DNA from 2 places in the Streptomyces sp. NPDC002994 genome. Region 2 is predicted to be linked to the other one. Evidence: riboswitches for the same ligand, from Rfam matches in the RefSeq annotation. Region 2 holds a riboswitch; the other holds the start of a gene.
What was found. Region 2 has a riboswitch for glycine ahead of gcvT (glycine cleavage system aminomethyltransferase GcvT). Riboswitches for the same ligand answer to the same signal wherever they lie in the genome.
Positions count from the first base shown of each region.

Region 1: linked by a shared signal. The riboswitch ahead of gcvP (aminomethyl-transferring glycine dehydrogenase) and the one ahead of gcvT (glycine cleavage system aminomethyltransferase GcvT) in region 2 are both predicted to bind glycine.

Region 1 is NZ_JBEXNQ010000018.1:6,683-13,645, forward strand. It holds gene ABZX79_RS23645 (MerR family transcriptional regulator) at 1-705, shown strand, start outside; gene ABZX79_RS23650 (bifunctional nuclease family protein) at 759-1,232, shown strand; gene ABZX79_RS23655 (MerR family transcriptional regulator) at 1,409-2,038, shown strand; gene ABZX79_RS23660 (DNA polymerase IV) at 2,148-3,611, shown strand; gene ABZX79_RS23665 (PRC-barrel domain-containing protein) at 3,989-4,357, opposite strand; glycine riboswitch at 4,481-4,577, shown strand; gene gcvP (aminomethyl-transferring glycine dehydrogenase) at 4,781-6,963, shown strand, end outside.
Region 2 is NZ_JBEXNQ010000038.1:34,259-41,221, forward strand. It holds gene glyA (serine hydroxymethyltransferase) at 1-1,011, opposite strand, end outside; gene gcvH (glycine cleavage system protein GcvH) at 1,031-1,411, opposite strand; gene gcvT (glycine cleavage system aminomethyltransferase GcvT) at 1,470-2,585, opposite strand; glycine riboswitch at 2,734-2,831, opposite strand; gene ABZX79_RS34325 (AAA family ATPase) at 2,959-3,648, shown strand; gene ABZX79_RS34330 (enhanced serine sensitivity protein SseB) at 3,856-4,632, shown strand; gene ABZX79_RS34335 (enhanced serine sensitivity protein SseB C-terminal domain-containing protein) at 4,721-5,524, shown strand; gene ABZX79_RS34340 (ABC transporter permease) at 5,900-6,898, shown strand.

The sequences.
Region 1 (6,963 bases), on a different contig from region 2:
GCCACCGCGGGCGACCGGCTGGTGAGTATTGGCACCGTGCTGAACCTGCTGCGTGACGAGTTCCCCGAGGTCACCATCTCCAAGATTCGTTTTCTGGAGACCGAGGGACTCGTCGAACCGCAGCGGACGCCCTCCGGCTACCGCAAATTCAGCCCCGACCATGTCGAGCGGCTGGCCCAGGTGCTGCGTATGCAGCGCGATCACTACCTTCCGCTCAAGGTCATTCGTGAGCACCTCGACGCGCTGGAGCGCGGTGAGCAGGTGCGGCTTCCGGTTGCCGGTGGGCCGGGCGAACCGCCCGACGACGCGCCCGGGCACGGGGCCGACAGGCCGACCGCGGCCCGGATCGGACGGGACGAGCTTCTGGCGGCCGCCGAGGTCGGCGAGGAGGAGCTCGATGTCTGGGAGTCGTACGGCTTGATCTCGCCCCTGCCGGGTGGCGGTTACGACGCCGAGGTCGTCACGGTGGCCAAGCTTGTCGCCGATTTTGGCCGGTTCGGTCTGGAGCCGCGGCATTTGCGCGCCGTGAAAGCGGCGGCGGATCGTGAGGCCGGCCTGGTCGAACAGGTGGTCGCGCCGCTGCGCCGACACCGGAATCCGCAGACCAGAGCCCATGCGGAGGCCACCGCCAAGGAGCTCGCGGAGCTGTCCGTCAAGCTCCATTCGGCCCTCATTCAGACAGCCCTCGGCGTGCGGCTGCACTGAGCTCGGGGGAGCCCGACTACCCAAACCTGCCAGGCACGTCCTAGGGTTGCTGTGTGAACGAGCTCGACGTCGTAGGTGTCCGGGTAGAAATGCCCTCGAACCAACCGATCGTGCTCCTGCGTGAAGTGGGAGGCGATCGGTACCTCCCCATCTGGATCGGGCCGGGGGAGGCGACCGCGATCGCCTTCGCCCAGCAGGGGATGGCTCCTGCCAGGCCGCTGACCCACGACCTCTTCAAGGATGTACTGGAAGCGGTCGGCCAGGAGCTCACCGAAGTCCGCATCACCGACCTGCGGGAAGGGGTCTTCTACGCCGAGCTGGTCTTCGCCAGCGGAGTCGAGGTGAGTGCGAGGCCTTCGGACGCCATAGCGCTGGCCCTGCGCACCGGAACGCCGATCTACGGCAGTGACGGCGTGCTGGACGACGCGGGGATCGCGATTCCTGACGAACAGGAGGATGAGGTGGAGAAGTTCCGCGAGTTCCTCGACCAGATCTCTCCCGAGGATTTCGGGACCAACAGCCAGTGAGCCGCGCACGCCGTGCGCCAGGCGCTGTCCGCGCATTCGAGTAGCCTTTCCCCGAAGTGGGGCACGGGAAACCACTCTCAGGGTGATTATCACTCGGCGTGCCGAGTGTGGCGATCGTTGACGCACCCCGGGTGACTGCCTACCGTCGACAGGGCAGGTCAAGGACGGAGGTCGGCGTGAGAAGCAGCGGCGACGGTACGGTGGCGGGCGGGCCGTATCCGCTTCACGGCAGTGCGGTCGACCCTCTGGTGGGGCGGCAGGGCGTGACGTCGGCCATGGGCGGGACGACGGCGGCCGATACCAGTGCGAGCACGGAGAGCATCGGGTACCGGGGGCCGACCGCGTGTGCGGCGGCGGGGATCACGTACCGGCAGCTCGACTACTGGGCGCGTACGGGGCTGGTGGAGCCGAGCGTGCGGCCCGCTTACGGGTCCGGCACCCAGCGTCTTTACAGCTTCCGCGATGTCGTCGTCCTCAAGATCGTCAAACGATTCCTGGACACCGGTGTCGCGCTGCAGAACATTCGCGCCGCTGTGCAGCACCTGCGGGCGCGGGGATTCCAGGATCTTGAGCGGATGACGCTCATGAGCGACGGGGCGACGGTGTACGAGTGCTCGTCGCCCGACGAGGTCGTCGAGCTGCTCCAGGGCGGGCAGGGCGTCTTCGGGATCGCCGTGGGTGTGGTGTGGCGGGACGTGGAGAGCGCGCTGTCCCAGCTGCACGGCGAGCGCGTCGATACGGGCGAGACGCTGGTCGGGCACAACCCCACTGATGAGCTCGCACGGCGCCGTAACAAGGCCGGCTGAGCGGGCGGTACCTCTTCGGCCTCTTCTGTCCCTATGACGCGCTGCCGGGCGCCGATTCGACGCGCTGCCGGACACCCGATTGTCAGTGCCGTACGGCAGCATCGGTGGTGTGAGATCCGCGCCGACCATCCTGCATCTGGACATGGATGCCTTCTTCGCCGCCGCAGAGCAGGCAGCGAAGCCGAGTCTGCGCGGAAAGCCGGTGGTGGTCGGGGGGATCGGGACCCGCGGGGTCGTCGCCACCGCGTCGTACGAAGCCAGGCGCTTCGGGGTGCATTCCGCGATGCCGGTGGCGCAGGCGCGCCGGCTGTGCCCGAACGCGGCCTATCTGATGCCGCGCTTCGCTCTCTACCGGTCGGTCAGCGAGCAGGTCTTGGAACTGCTCGGACGGCTTTCCCCGCTGGTGGAGCCGCTGAGCCTGGACGAGGCGTTCGTGGACCTGGAGGCGGGCGGGGTGGCCGACGACTCGGCCTCGGCCCGCAGGGCGGGAGAGCTGCTGCGGGCCGACATCAGGGCCGTCACGGGGCTCACGGGGTCTGTGGGGCTGGCGGGCTCCAAGATGCTTGCGAAGATCGCGTCTGAGCAGGCCAAGCCGGACGGACTGGTGCTCATTGAGCCGGGGACGGAGCGGGAGCTGCTGGCGCCGATGCCGGTGCGCATTCTGCCCGGCGTCGGGCCGGCCACTGGCGAGCATCTTCGGCGGGCGGGGATGACGACCGTCGCCGACCTGGCGGAAGCGGGCGAGGACGAGCTTGTACGGCTGCTGGGGAAGGCGCACGGGGTGTCGCTGTACCGAATGGCCGTCGGGCACGACGAACGGCCTGTAGTGGCCGAGCGGGATGCGAAATCGGTGTCGGTCGAGGACACCTTCGAGGTCGATCTGCACGACCGGGTCCGGGTCAGGAACGAGGTGGTGCGGCTGTCCGACCGGTGCGTGCAGCGGTTGCGGGCGGCGGGGCGGTCCGGGAGGACCGTGGTGCTGAAGGTGCGCAGGTACGACTTCTCGACGCTGACGCGGTCGGAGACGCTGCGTGGGCCGACGGACGATCCGACGGTGGTGCGGGAGGCCGCGGGGCGGCTGCTGGAGTCGGTGGACACCACGGGTGGCGTGCGGCTGCTGGGCGTGGGAGTCACGGGGCTCGCCGACTTCACGCAGGAGGATCTGTTCGCGCAGGCGGCCGATGCGGCGGTGGCCGGTTTGGCGGTGGCCGGCGGGGAGGCGGAGGCGGAGGCGGGTGGTGGCGGGGAGGCGGTGGTGACGGGTGGGCCGGTGGTTCCGGTGCCTGAGCCGCCTCCGGAGCGGCGGTGGCTGGCCGGGCAGGACGTGCGGCACGCCGAGTACGGAGCGGGGTGGGTGCAGGGCAGTGGCGTCGGGCGGGTGACGGTGCGGTTCGAGGAGCCGACGTCGCCGCCGGGGCGGGTGCGGACCTTCAAGGTGGACGATCCGGATCTGGTGGCGTCGGAGCCGCTGCCGTTGGTGGGGGTGCGGGTGGGTGGGGACGGGGACGGAGCGTCGTCGGCCTCGCGGCCGGAGTCCCTGCCGGGGGCGGGGGAGGAAATGCCGCGTCTTTAGCGGGGCTCGAGTTGTCCTGCCCGGGGCTTTGGTGCGCCGGTTTCTTTCCCCCACCCCGCCCCTTCCCGAAACTGGGGGCGAGCCCCCAGGCCCCCGGACGCCCTGCGGGCGTGTCCTCAAGCGCCGGACGGGCTGATAGGGGAAGGGGGGCGGCTGAAGCCTGTAGCCCGGGATGCCCTTGGGCCGGGTTCTCCAGCGCCGGACGGGCTGGTTCCGGGAAGGGGCGGTGGTCGAAGCCTGCAACCCCAGGTGCCCCCCGGGCGGGGCACCGCCGGATGGGGTGGGTGCCGGGGCTGGTGTGGAGTGGCGGGCGGGGTGGGTGCCGGGGGGTGTGGCTTCGGGGGGTGGGCCCCGGGCGGCCTTGGGGTGGGGTGGTGTCAGCTTGGGGGGTCTTCGCCTGCCAGGTGGCCGAAGTCCCGGTCGGGGGCGGGGGAGGCGATGTCCAGGCCGTAGTGGTGGTAGAGCTGGAGTTCCTGCTCGGGGGAGAGGTGGCGGCCGACGCCGAAGTCCGGGGCGTCCCGGATCAGGGCGCGGTCGTAGGGGACGCGGAGGGAGTCGTCGACGACCTTGCTGGGCTCCAGAGGGACGAAGGCGTCACGGCTGAACAGCCCGGTGCGTACCGCCGCCCATTCGGGGACTCCCGTGGCGTCGTCGAGGTACACCTCGTCCACTGTTCCGATCTTGGTGCCATTGCGGTCGTATGCCTTGCGGCCGATCAGGCTGCGCGGATCGATGTCGGTCTGCACGGTCCCTCCAACTGATCGCAGCTGGTTCGTATGCCCCGTAAAGCCTACGAAAGGGCACATCTGTGGACTCGGCCACTCGAGGGATCCACGACGGGGCTCGCTGGTAGGCTGGCCAATGGCTGCTGACCCCGTGCGGGAGAGTCTCCGGTGAATATGCCGGAGACGCCGAAGGAGCAAATCCTCCCCGGAATCTCTCAGGCCCCCGTACCGCACGGACGAGGTCACTCTGGAAAGCAGGGCGGGTTCCGTATGGATCCCTTCCTCACCGACGGTGAAAGCCGGAACGACCCTCGACGTCAGCGACGTCACGCGCGCGGTCTTCCGGTGAAGCTCTCAGGTTGAGATGACAGAGGGGGAGGCCGTCCGGGTACCCGTGTCGTGGTGCCCCTCGCAGGTCGTGTCAGACCAGGAGGCCTTCCGCAGATGACCGCAAACCGCATTCCGCTTTCACACCTTGAGCGTGGCATCCCCTTCGAGCAGCGCCACATCGGGCCCGATGCCGAAGCTCAGGCCAAGATGCTCGCCCAGGTCGGTTACGGCTCGCTCGACGAGCTGACCGCGGCCGCGGTGCCGGACGTCATCAAGAGCGCCGAGGCGCTCGGGCTGCCCGACGCGCGCACCGAGGCCGAGGTGCTGGCCGAGCTGCGCACGCTCGCCGACCGCAATCAGGTGCTGGCCCCGATGATCGGGCTCGGCTACTACGGCACCTTCACACCGCCGGTGATCCTGCGCAACGTCATGGAGAACCCGGCTTGGTACACGGCTTACACGCCCTATCAGCCGGAGATTTCGCAGGGCCGGCTGGAAGCGCTGCTCAACTTCCAGACGATGGTGGCCGACCTGACCGGGCTGCCTACCTCCGGTGCCTCGCTGCTTGACGAGGGCACCGCCACCGCCGAGGCCATGGCGCTCTCGCGCCGCGTCGGCAAGGTCAAGCAAGGTGTCTTCCTGATCGACTCCGACACGCTGCCGCAGACCGTGGCAGTCATTCAGACGCGTGCGGAGCCGACCGGTGTCGAGGTTGTTGTCGCTGATCTGGCGGAAGGGATTCCGGCCGAGGTCGCCGAGCGTGGTGTCTTTGGTGTGCTGCTTCAGTACCCCGGTGCTTCGGGCGTTGTCCGGGACCTCAAGCCGGTTGTCGAGCAGGCGCATGCGCTGGGGGCTGTCGTCACCGTTGCCGCTGATCTGCTGGCGCTGACGCTGCTCACCTCGCCCGGTGAGCTCGGCGCCGACATCGCGGTGGGTACCACCCAGCGCTTCGGTGTGCCGATGGGCTTCGGTGGTCCGCACGCCGGGTTCATGGCCGTACGCGAGAAGTTCGCGCGCAGCCTGCCCGGGCGGCTCGTCGGTGTCTCCGTCGACGCGGACGGGAACAAGGCGTACCGGCTGGCGCTCCAGACGCGTGAGCAGCACATCCGCCGGGAGAAGGCCACCAGCAATATCTGTACGGCGCAGGTGCTGCTCGCCGTCATGGCGGGGATGTACGCCGTCTATCACGGGCCCGACGGGCTGCGCATGATCGCGCGGCGTACGCACCGGTACGCGACGCTGCTCGCCGAGGGGCTGCGCGGTGGTGGAGTCGAGGTCGTGCACGGTTCGTACTTCGACACGCTGACCGCGCGTGTGCCGGGCAAGGCGGCCGGCGTTGTCGCCGCGGCCCGTGAGCGTGGGGTCAATCTGCGGCTGGTCGATGCCGATTCTGTTTCCGTCGCGTGTGACGAGACCACGGGGCGGGCGCAGATCGCCGCCGTCTGGGCGGCCTTCGGGGTCGACGCCGATATCGAGGCGCTCGATGCGAAGGTGGGCGACGTGCTGGCCGAGGGGCTGCTGCGGAGCGACGAGGTGCTTACGCACCCCGTCTTCCACCAGTACCGCTCCGAGACCGCGATGCTGCGCTACCTGCGCAAGCTCGCCGACCGCGACTACGCGCTCGACCGCGGCATGATCCCGCTCGGCTCCTGCACGATGAAGCTGAACGCGACCACCGAGATGGAGCCGGTCACCTGGCCGGAGTTCGGGGCGGTCCACCCCTTCGCGCCGGTCGAGCAGGCGCAGGGGTACCTGACGCTCATCCACGAGCTGGAGGAGCGGCTGGCCGAGGTCACCGGGTACGACGCGGTGTCGATCCAGCCGAATGCCGGTTCGCAGGGCGAGCTCGCGGGCCTGCTGGCCGTACGGGCGTACCACCGGGCCAATGGCGACGACCAGCGCACGGTGTGCCTGATCCCGTCTTCCGCGCACGGGACGAACGCGGCGAGCGCCGTCATGGCCGGCATGAAGGTCGTCGTCGTCAAGACCCGCGAGGACGGCGAGGTCGACGTCGAGGATCTGCACGCCAAGATCGAGCAGTACCGCGACGAGCTGTCGGTGCTGATGATCACCTACCCGTCCACGCACGGGGTGTTCGAGGAGCACGTCGCCGACATCTGCGCGACCGTGCACGAGGCCGGCGGCCAGGTGTACGTCGACGGCGCCAACCTCAACGCGCTCGTCGGGCTCGCCAAGCCGGGCAAGTTCGGCGGGGACGTGTCCCACCTGAACCTGCACAAGACGTTCTGCATCCCGCACGGCGGCGGCGGCCCCGGCGTCGGACCGGTCGGCGTACG
Region 2 (6,963 bases):
CTCGGCCTGCTGGCCGTCGAGCTCGGAGTTCCGCAGGTCGACGAGGACCAGGTGGACGTCCGTGCCGCCGGTGAGGACGGACACGCCGTGCTCGGTGACGTCGGCCTGCACCAGGCGCTCGGCCAGGATGCGGGCGCCGTCCAGGGTGCGCTGCTGGCGCTCCTTGAACTCCTCGGATGCGGCCACCTTGAAGGAGACCGCCTTCGCGGCGATGACGTGCTCCAGCGGGCCGCCCTGCTGACCGGGGAAGACCGCGGAGTTGATCTTCTTGGCGAGCTCCTGAGTCGACAGGATCACTCCGCCTCGCGGGCCGCCGAGCGTCTTGTGCGTGGTCGTGGTGACGACGTGGGCGTGCGGCACCGGGTTGGGGTGCAGGCCCGCGGCGACCAGACCGGCGAAGTGCGCCATGTCGACCATGAGGTACGCGCCGACCTCGTCCGCGATGCGGCGGAAGGCGGCGAAGTCCAGCTGGCGCGGGTACGCCGACCAGCCGGCCACGATCAGCTTCGGCTTCGACTCCTTGGCGAGGCGCTCGACCTCGGCCATGTCGACCTCACCGGTGGCGTCGTCCACGTGGTACGCGACCACGTTGTAGAGCTTGCCGGAGAAGTTGATCTTCATGCCGTGGGTCAGGTGCCCGCCGTGGGCCAGGTTCAGACCCATGATCGTGTCGCCGGGCTTGATCAGCGCGAACATCGCGGCCGCGTTGGCCTGGGCGCCCGAGTGCGGCTGTACGTTCGCGTGCTCGGCGCCGAAGAGCGCCTTGATGCGGTCGATCGCGATCTGCTCGACGACGTCGACGTGCTCGCAGCCGCCGTAGTAGCGGCGGCCCGGGTAACCCTCGGCGTACTTGTTGGTGAGTACGGAGCCCTGGGCCTCCATGACGGCGACCGGAGCGAAGTTCTCCGAAGCGATCATTTCGAGGGTGGACTGCTGGCGGAGCAGCTCGGCGTCGACGGCGGCGGCGACGTCCGGGTCGAGCTCGTGCAGGGGAGTGTTGAGAAGCGTCATCACGGTCCCGTTCGAGGTATTAGTTGCCGGAGGAGAGGGCGTCGTACTCGGCGGCGGAGAGCAGGTCGGGCTGCTCCTCCGAGACGCGCACCTTGAAGAGCCAGCCGCCCTCGAACGGGGCGGAGTTCACCAGCGACGGGTCGTCGACGACGTCCTGGTTGGACTCGACGACCTCACCGGTCACGGGGGAGTACAGGTCGCTGACCGACTTGGTGGACTCCAGTTCGCCGCAGGTCTCGCCCGCGGTCACCGTGTCGCCGACGGCGGGGAGGTCCGCGTAGACGACGTCACCGAGCGCGTTGGCCGCGAACTCCGTGATGCCGACCGTCGCGACGCCGTCCTCGGCGGTCGACAGCCACTCGTGCTCCTTGCTGTAACGCAGCTGCTGGGGGTTGCTCATGAGCTGAATTCTCCTGTACGCGGGGGAGTGCTGGTGAACGGGGAGGTTGTGCGGGGGGTCACTTCTGGCGCTTGTAGAACGGCAGCGCGACGACCTCGTAGGGCTCATGCGTACCGCGAATGTCGACGCCGACACCGGAGGTGCCGGGTGCCGCGTGCGCGGCGTCGACGTATGCCATGGCGATCGGCTTGCCCAGCGTCGGGGACGGGGCGCCGGAGGTGACCTCGCCGATGACCTTGCCGTCCGCCACCACGGGGAAACCGGCGCGGGGGACGCGGCGGCCTTCGGCGATCAGGCCGACGAGCTTGCGCGGCGGGGCGGTCTCGGCGCGCTCGGCGGCGGCCTCGAGGGCGGCGCGGCCGACGAAGTCGCCCTCCTTCTCGAACTTCACGACCCGGCCGAGGCCCGCGTCGAAGGGGGTGAGCGAGGTGGTCAGCTCGTGCCCGTACAACGGCATGCCCGCTTCGAGGCGCAGGGTGTCGCGGCAGGAGAGGCCGGCGGGGACCAGGCCGACGTCCTTGCCCGCGTCCGTGAGCGCCTGCCACAGCTGCTCGGCGTCGGCCGGGGAGACGAAGAGCTCGAAGCCGTCCTCGCCGGTGTAGCCGGTACGGGCGATGAGGGCGGGGACGCCGGCGACGGTGCCGGGGAGACCGGCGTAGTACTTCAGCCCGTCGAGGTCGGCGTCGGTGACGGCCTTCAGGATGCCGGGGGACTCGGGGCCCTGGACGGCGATCAGGGCGTACGCGTCACGGTCGTCCCGTACGACGGCGTCGAAGGTGGCGGCGCGCTCGGTGATGGCGTCGAGGACGATCTGGGCGTTGCCGGCGTTGGCCACAACCATGTACTCGGTCTCGCCGAGGCGGTAGACGATCAGGTCGTCGACGATGCCGCCGTCTTCTTGGCAGATCATGGTGTAGCGAGCGCGGCCGAGGCCGATGGTGCCGATGTTGCCGACGAGCGCGTAGTTGAGGGCGTCCACGGCCTGGGGGCCGGTGACGGTGATCTCGCCCATGTGGGAGAGATCGAAGAGGCCGGCGCGGGTACGTACGGCGTTGTGCTCGTCACGCTCGCTGGCGTACCGCAGCGGCATGTCCCAGCCCGCGAAGTCGGTCATGGTGGCGCCCAGCGAACGATGCAGCGCATCGAGGGCGGTGTGGCGGGGGACATTGCTCATGTGCGGGGCTCCCAGGGCATGACAGGCGAGGACAATCCTCCCCATCTGTCATCGGAACCTGAGAGGTTCACCGAGAGAGTCGCAGTTGGCTGTCTCGGCTTGCACCTTGGGTGGAGCCGCGACGAAGCGGCCCGCTTTTCAGATCTGCCTCGCCCGCGCGGTACGGGGCCTGAGAGATTCAAGGGAGGAACTTGCTCCTTCGGCGTCCTGGGCACACAGTGCTTCGGACTCTCCCGCGCGGATTCAAGCGGCCGGTATGCAGTTGGCGGGCACATCATTGCACGGAAATGGACTTGTGGCGCATTACCTTTTCTTTACACTTCTTGGGCAAGGGTGGGGGGAAGGGTGGGGGACACCCGACAGGGGGAAGACGATGACGTTGCAGCAGTCCGGTGCGTACGCGACGACGGCCGCGGTGCCCACACAGCACGGCGTGCCGGTGCGGGAGGCCGCGCGGTGGCCTGTGCCCACGGTGCGTGATCTGCGCGAGCGCGCGGGGCGCAGTCCGGGGGCGCTGGCGTTCGGGGCCGGCGACGTAGTGGTCGTCTCCGGTCTGCCCGGCAGTGGCAAGAGCACCCTCATCCGGCGTACGGCCACGGCGGGAGCGACGCACCGTATCGACTCGCAGGACGTGCGGGAGCGCTGGGAGGCGCGGATGCCGCGTCTGCTGCCGTACGCGCTGTACCGGCCGCTGGTGCGGGCGGCGCACTATGCCGGCCTGCGACGTGCGCTGCGCTCGGGCGAGAGCGTCGTGGTCCACGACTGCGGGACGCAGGCCTGGGTGCGGCGCTGGCTGGCGCGCGATGCCCGCCGCCGGGGGGTCGCGCTGCATCTGGTGCTGCTGGACGTTACGGCGGATGTGGCGCGGGCCGGGCAGGAGGAGCGGGGCCGCGGGGTGTCGGGGTACGCGTTTGCCCGGCACCGGCGGGCGGTGGGGCGGCTGGTGCGGGATGCGGAGGCGGGGCGGGTGCCGGTGGGGTGTGCGTCGGCTGTGCTGCTGGACCGGGATGCGGCGGGGGCGTTGGCGCTGATCGACTTCCCCGGCTCGGCGGAGCGGGCGTAGCGCGGGGGGCGCCTGCGGCGGGCTTTCCCCTACCCGCCCCTTCCCGCTGTGACACTTTGCGGCTCCGCCGCGTGAGGGGCGCTGCCCCAGACCCCGCTCCTCAAACGCCGGAGGGGCTGAGACGTGCCGCAAGCGGCACATTCAGCCCGTCCGGCGTTTGAGGACACGCCCGTAGGGCGTCCCCGCGCCCCGCGTTAAAGTCGTCCCGTGGACTACCCCGACTTCCCCGTACCCGCCCACCCGCACGGCGGCAACGGCTGGCCCGGCAACGAGCTCGAAGAGGTACTCGGTGCCTCGCTCGGCAACCCCGCGGCGGGCGGCCGCATCGTAGAAGTACTCGGCCGCAGCCAGGTGTGGGTGCCGCTGCCGGCCGGCGGCGGACCCGACGCGCCGAACCTCGACCTGCCCACCATGGACATCCACGGCGAGGCGTACGTCCCCGTGTACAGCTCCGAGGAGCAACTGCGCCAGTGCGCCGGGCCGCACATGTCCTTCGCCGTGGCGCCCGCCCGCGAGTTCGCCCGCGGCCTGCCGCCGCAGCTCGGCATCGCGGTGAACCCGGACGGCGCGGTCGGCGTGCCGCTGCCGCCGCCCGCCGTCGCCGAGCTCTGCCGGGCCGGGCGTACGCCGCTGGACGGGCCGGCCAGTGGTGGAAGGGTGCGGCTCTTCGAGCCGGACTGGCAGGAGGAGCCGGTTGATTTCCTCTCCGCCGCCGCCGGGGAATTCCAGGAGAGCGGCGTCGTGCTGACCGCCCGTCGGGCGCTCGCGAGCGTCGAGGGCGAGTCCCCGACGCTCTTCGTCGGCGTACAGCTGTCCTCCTGGGAGGGCGCCGACCGCAACGCCCCGATGGACGCCCTCGGCCGGGCGCTCGGCCGCGTCCAGGTGCCCTGGCAGGTCAACCTGGTGCTGCTGGACGTGGCGGCCCAGGACCCCGTCGCCGGCTGGATGCTGGAGAAGGTGCGGCCCTTCTACACACGCGCCTGACCCGACTCGTGCTCTGTGTCAGTGCTGCCGCTTAAGCTGATGCGACACGTGAAGCAACACGGTGGATCGAAGAGGGGCGGGACCCAGGGTGAGCGCGTCAGGCACTGCGGCGGCCGGGCAGGTCGAGCACATGCTGCGCCAGGTGACGCCCGGGCGGTACGACGCGTACGAGGCGCTGCTGCGTGCCATCGCCGACCCCGCGGGCGGCAAGGTCTGGATGCTGCTCTGGCACGGCCAGGCGGGCTCCCCCGACGCCCAGTACGGGAACATGGAGGTCGACGGCCTCGGTTACGCCCCGTGCGTCACCTCCGCCCAGGAGCTCGCCGCCAGCGGCTGGAGCCGGGCGTACGAAGTGGTCACCGGGCGGGACCTGGCACGCGCGCTCTTTCCCGACCGCTGGGGCATCTGGCTGAATCCGCACGCCCCGGGCGGCGGCGTCGGCATCCCCTGGCTCGATCTGCGGCGTATCGCGACCGGGCTCGACCGGATGCCCGCCGGGCCGCTGCGGCTGTCCGAACCCGCCATCGAGATCCCCCAGTTCTACGCCCTGCTCACGCAGAACGCCCACCGTACGCCCGCGGTCCGCGCGCTGCGCCGCGCCTGGGTGCAGCCGGCGCTCGGGGCGCCGTATCTGGCCATCGGACTCGATCTCTACGACACGAGTCAGCAGTCCGTCGACGCGGTGCGCGCGATGATGCAGCAGTCGATCGGGGTGGTGCCGGAAGGGCTGCCCGTGTCCACCGTCGCGATGTCCGACGAGTACGACCCGGTCTCCATGTGGCTGCGCGCCAACGCCCGCCCGTTCTACGACCGCGACGCGCACGCGGCGCCCGCCGCCCCCTCCTCCGCCGCCCAGGGCGGCTACGGCTACCCGGCCCCGCGCGCCTACTGATAGCCCAATTCGGCGATCCATAAGGGTCGTTGGGCGGCATGTCCGGTCTGACGCATTAGACCGCTTCTGATCCGCTGAGCCGATCACGGCGTCCGGATAACGGAAGACCACAGGCCACATCACGGTTACGCATCCATTGCCCGCCAGGGCTGGCGGGTGATCGCGCGCTCATTGAAGACTCCCGCAACAAGGAATGTCGGTCCTGTGTACGACCCGCTTTCCCCGTAAGCAACTGCGTTTGTCCGAGCAGCTTCTGCACCTTCTGAAGCTTCTGCAGTTTTCTGCACCACTTGCACCTGCGATGCGAATAAGCCGCTACAGCGGCAGGCGCGGGCCGACCACCCGTCGGCCGAGCCGAGAGGGGTCCCCACCACGATGACGGCACCACTGCACGACACGAGCGCGGCAGAGACCGCGGCCGTTGACGTCGCGGCCGATGTTCCGGCGAAAGCCATCGAAGGCCGCTCGCCCTGGAAGATCGCATGGGTGCGTCTGAAGCGCGACAAGGTGGCGCTGGCCGGCGGCGTCGTCGTGTTGTTCCTGATCCTGGTCGCGGTGTTCGCGCCCTTGATCGTCAGCGCGCTCGGCCACCCGCCGAACGACTTCCACGAGGACAAGATCGACCCGCTGTTCGGTACGCCGATCGGCAGCTGGGGCGGCATGAGCTCCGACTTCCTGCTGGGAGTCGAACCGGTCAACGGCCGCGACGTGTTCAGCCGCCTCGTGTACGGCGCCCGGATCTCGCTGCTGGTCGCCTTCCTCGCGGCCGTCTTCGCCGTCGTGCTCGGCACGGTCTTCGGGATCATCGCCGGTTACTTCGGCGGCTGGGTCGACGCGGCGATCAGCCGGGTGATGGACGTACTGCTGGCCTTCCCGCAGCTCCTGTTCATCATCGCGCTGGTCTCGGTACTGCCCAACTCCCTCTGGGGGTTCAGCGGTTCAGGTGTGCGCATCGGCGCGCTGATCGTCGTCATCGGCTTCTTCGGATGGCCGTACGTGGGCCGGATCGTCCGCGGCCAGACGCTCTCCCTCAGGGAACGCGAGTACGTCGAGGCGGCACGCAGCCTCGGCGCGGGCCGCGCGTACATCCTCTTCAAGGAGCTGCTGCCCAACCTGGTGGCGCCGATCACCGTCTACACGACGCTGATGATCCCGACCAACGTCCTCAGCGAGGCCGCGCTCAGCTTCCTGGGCGCCGGAGTCAAGCCGCCCACCGCCTCCTGGGGGCAGATGCTCTCCAAGGCCAAGGAGTACTACGAGGCGGACCCGATGTTCATGATCGCGCCCGGCGTGGCCATCTTCATCACCGTCCTGGCCTTCAACCTCTTCGGCGACGGCGTGCGAGACGCGCTGGACCCGAAGGGCTCCCGCTGACCGTACGTCCCCGTACCACCGCACCTGTTCCCACCGCGCCGCCCCTGCCGATGTGTCAGGAGGCC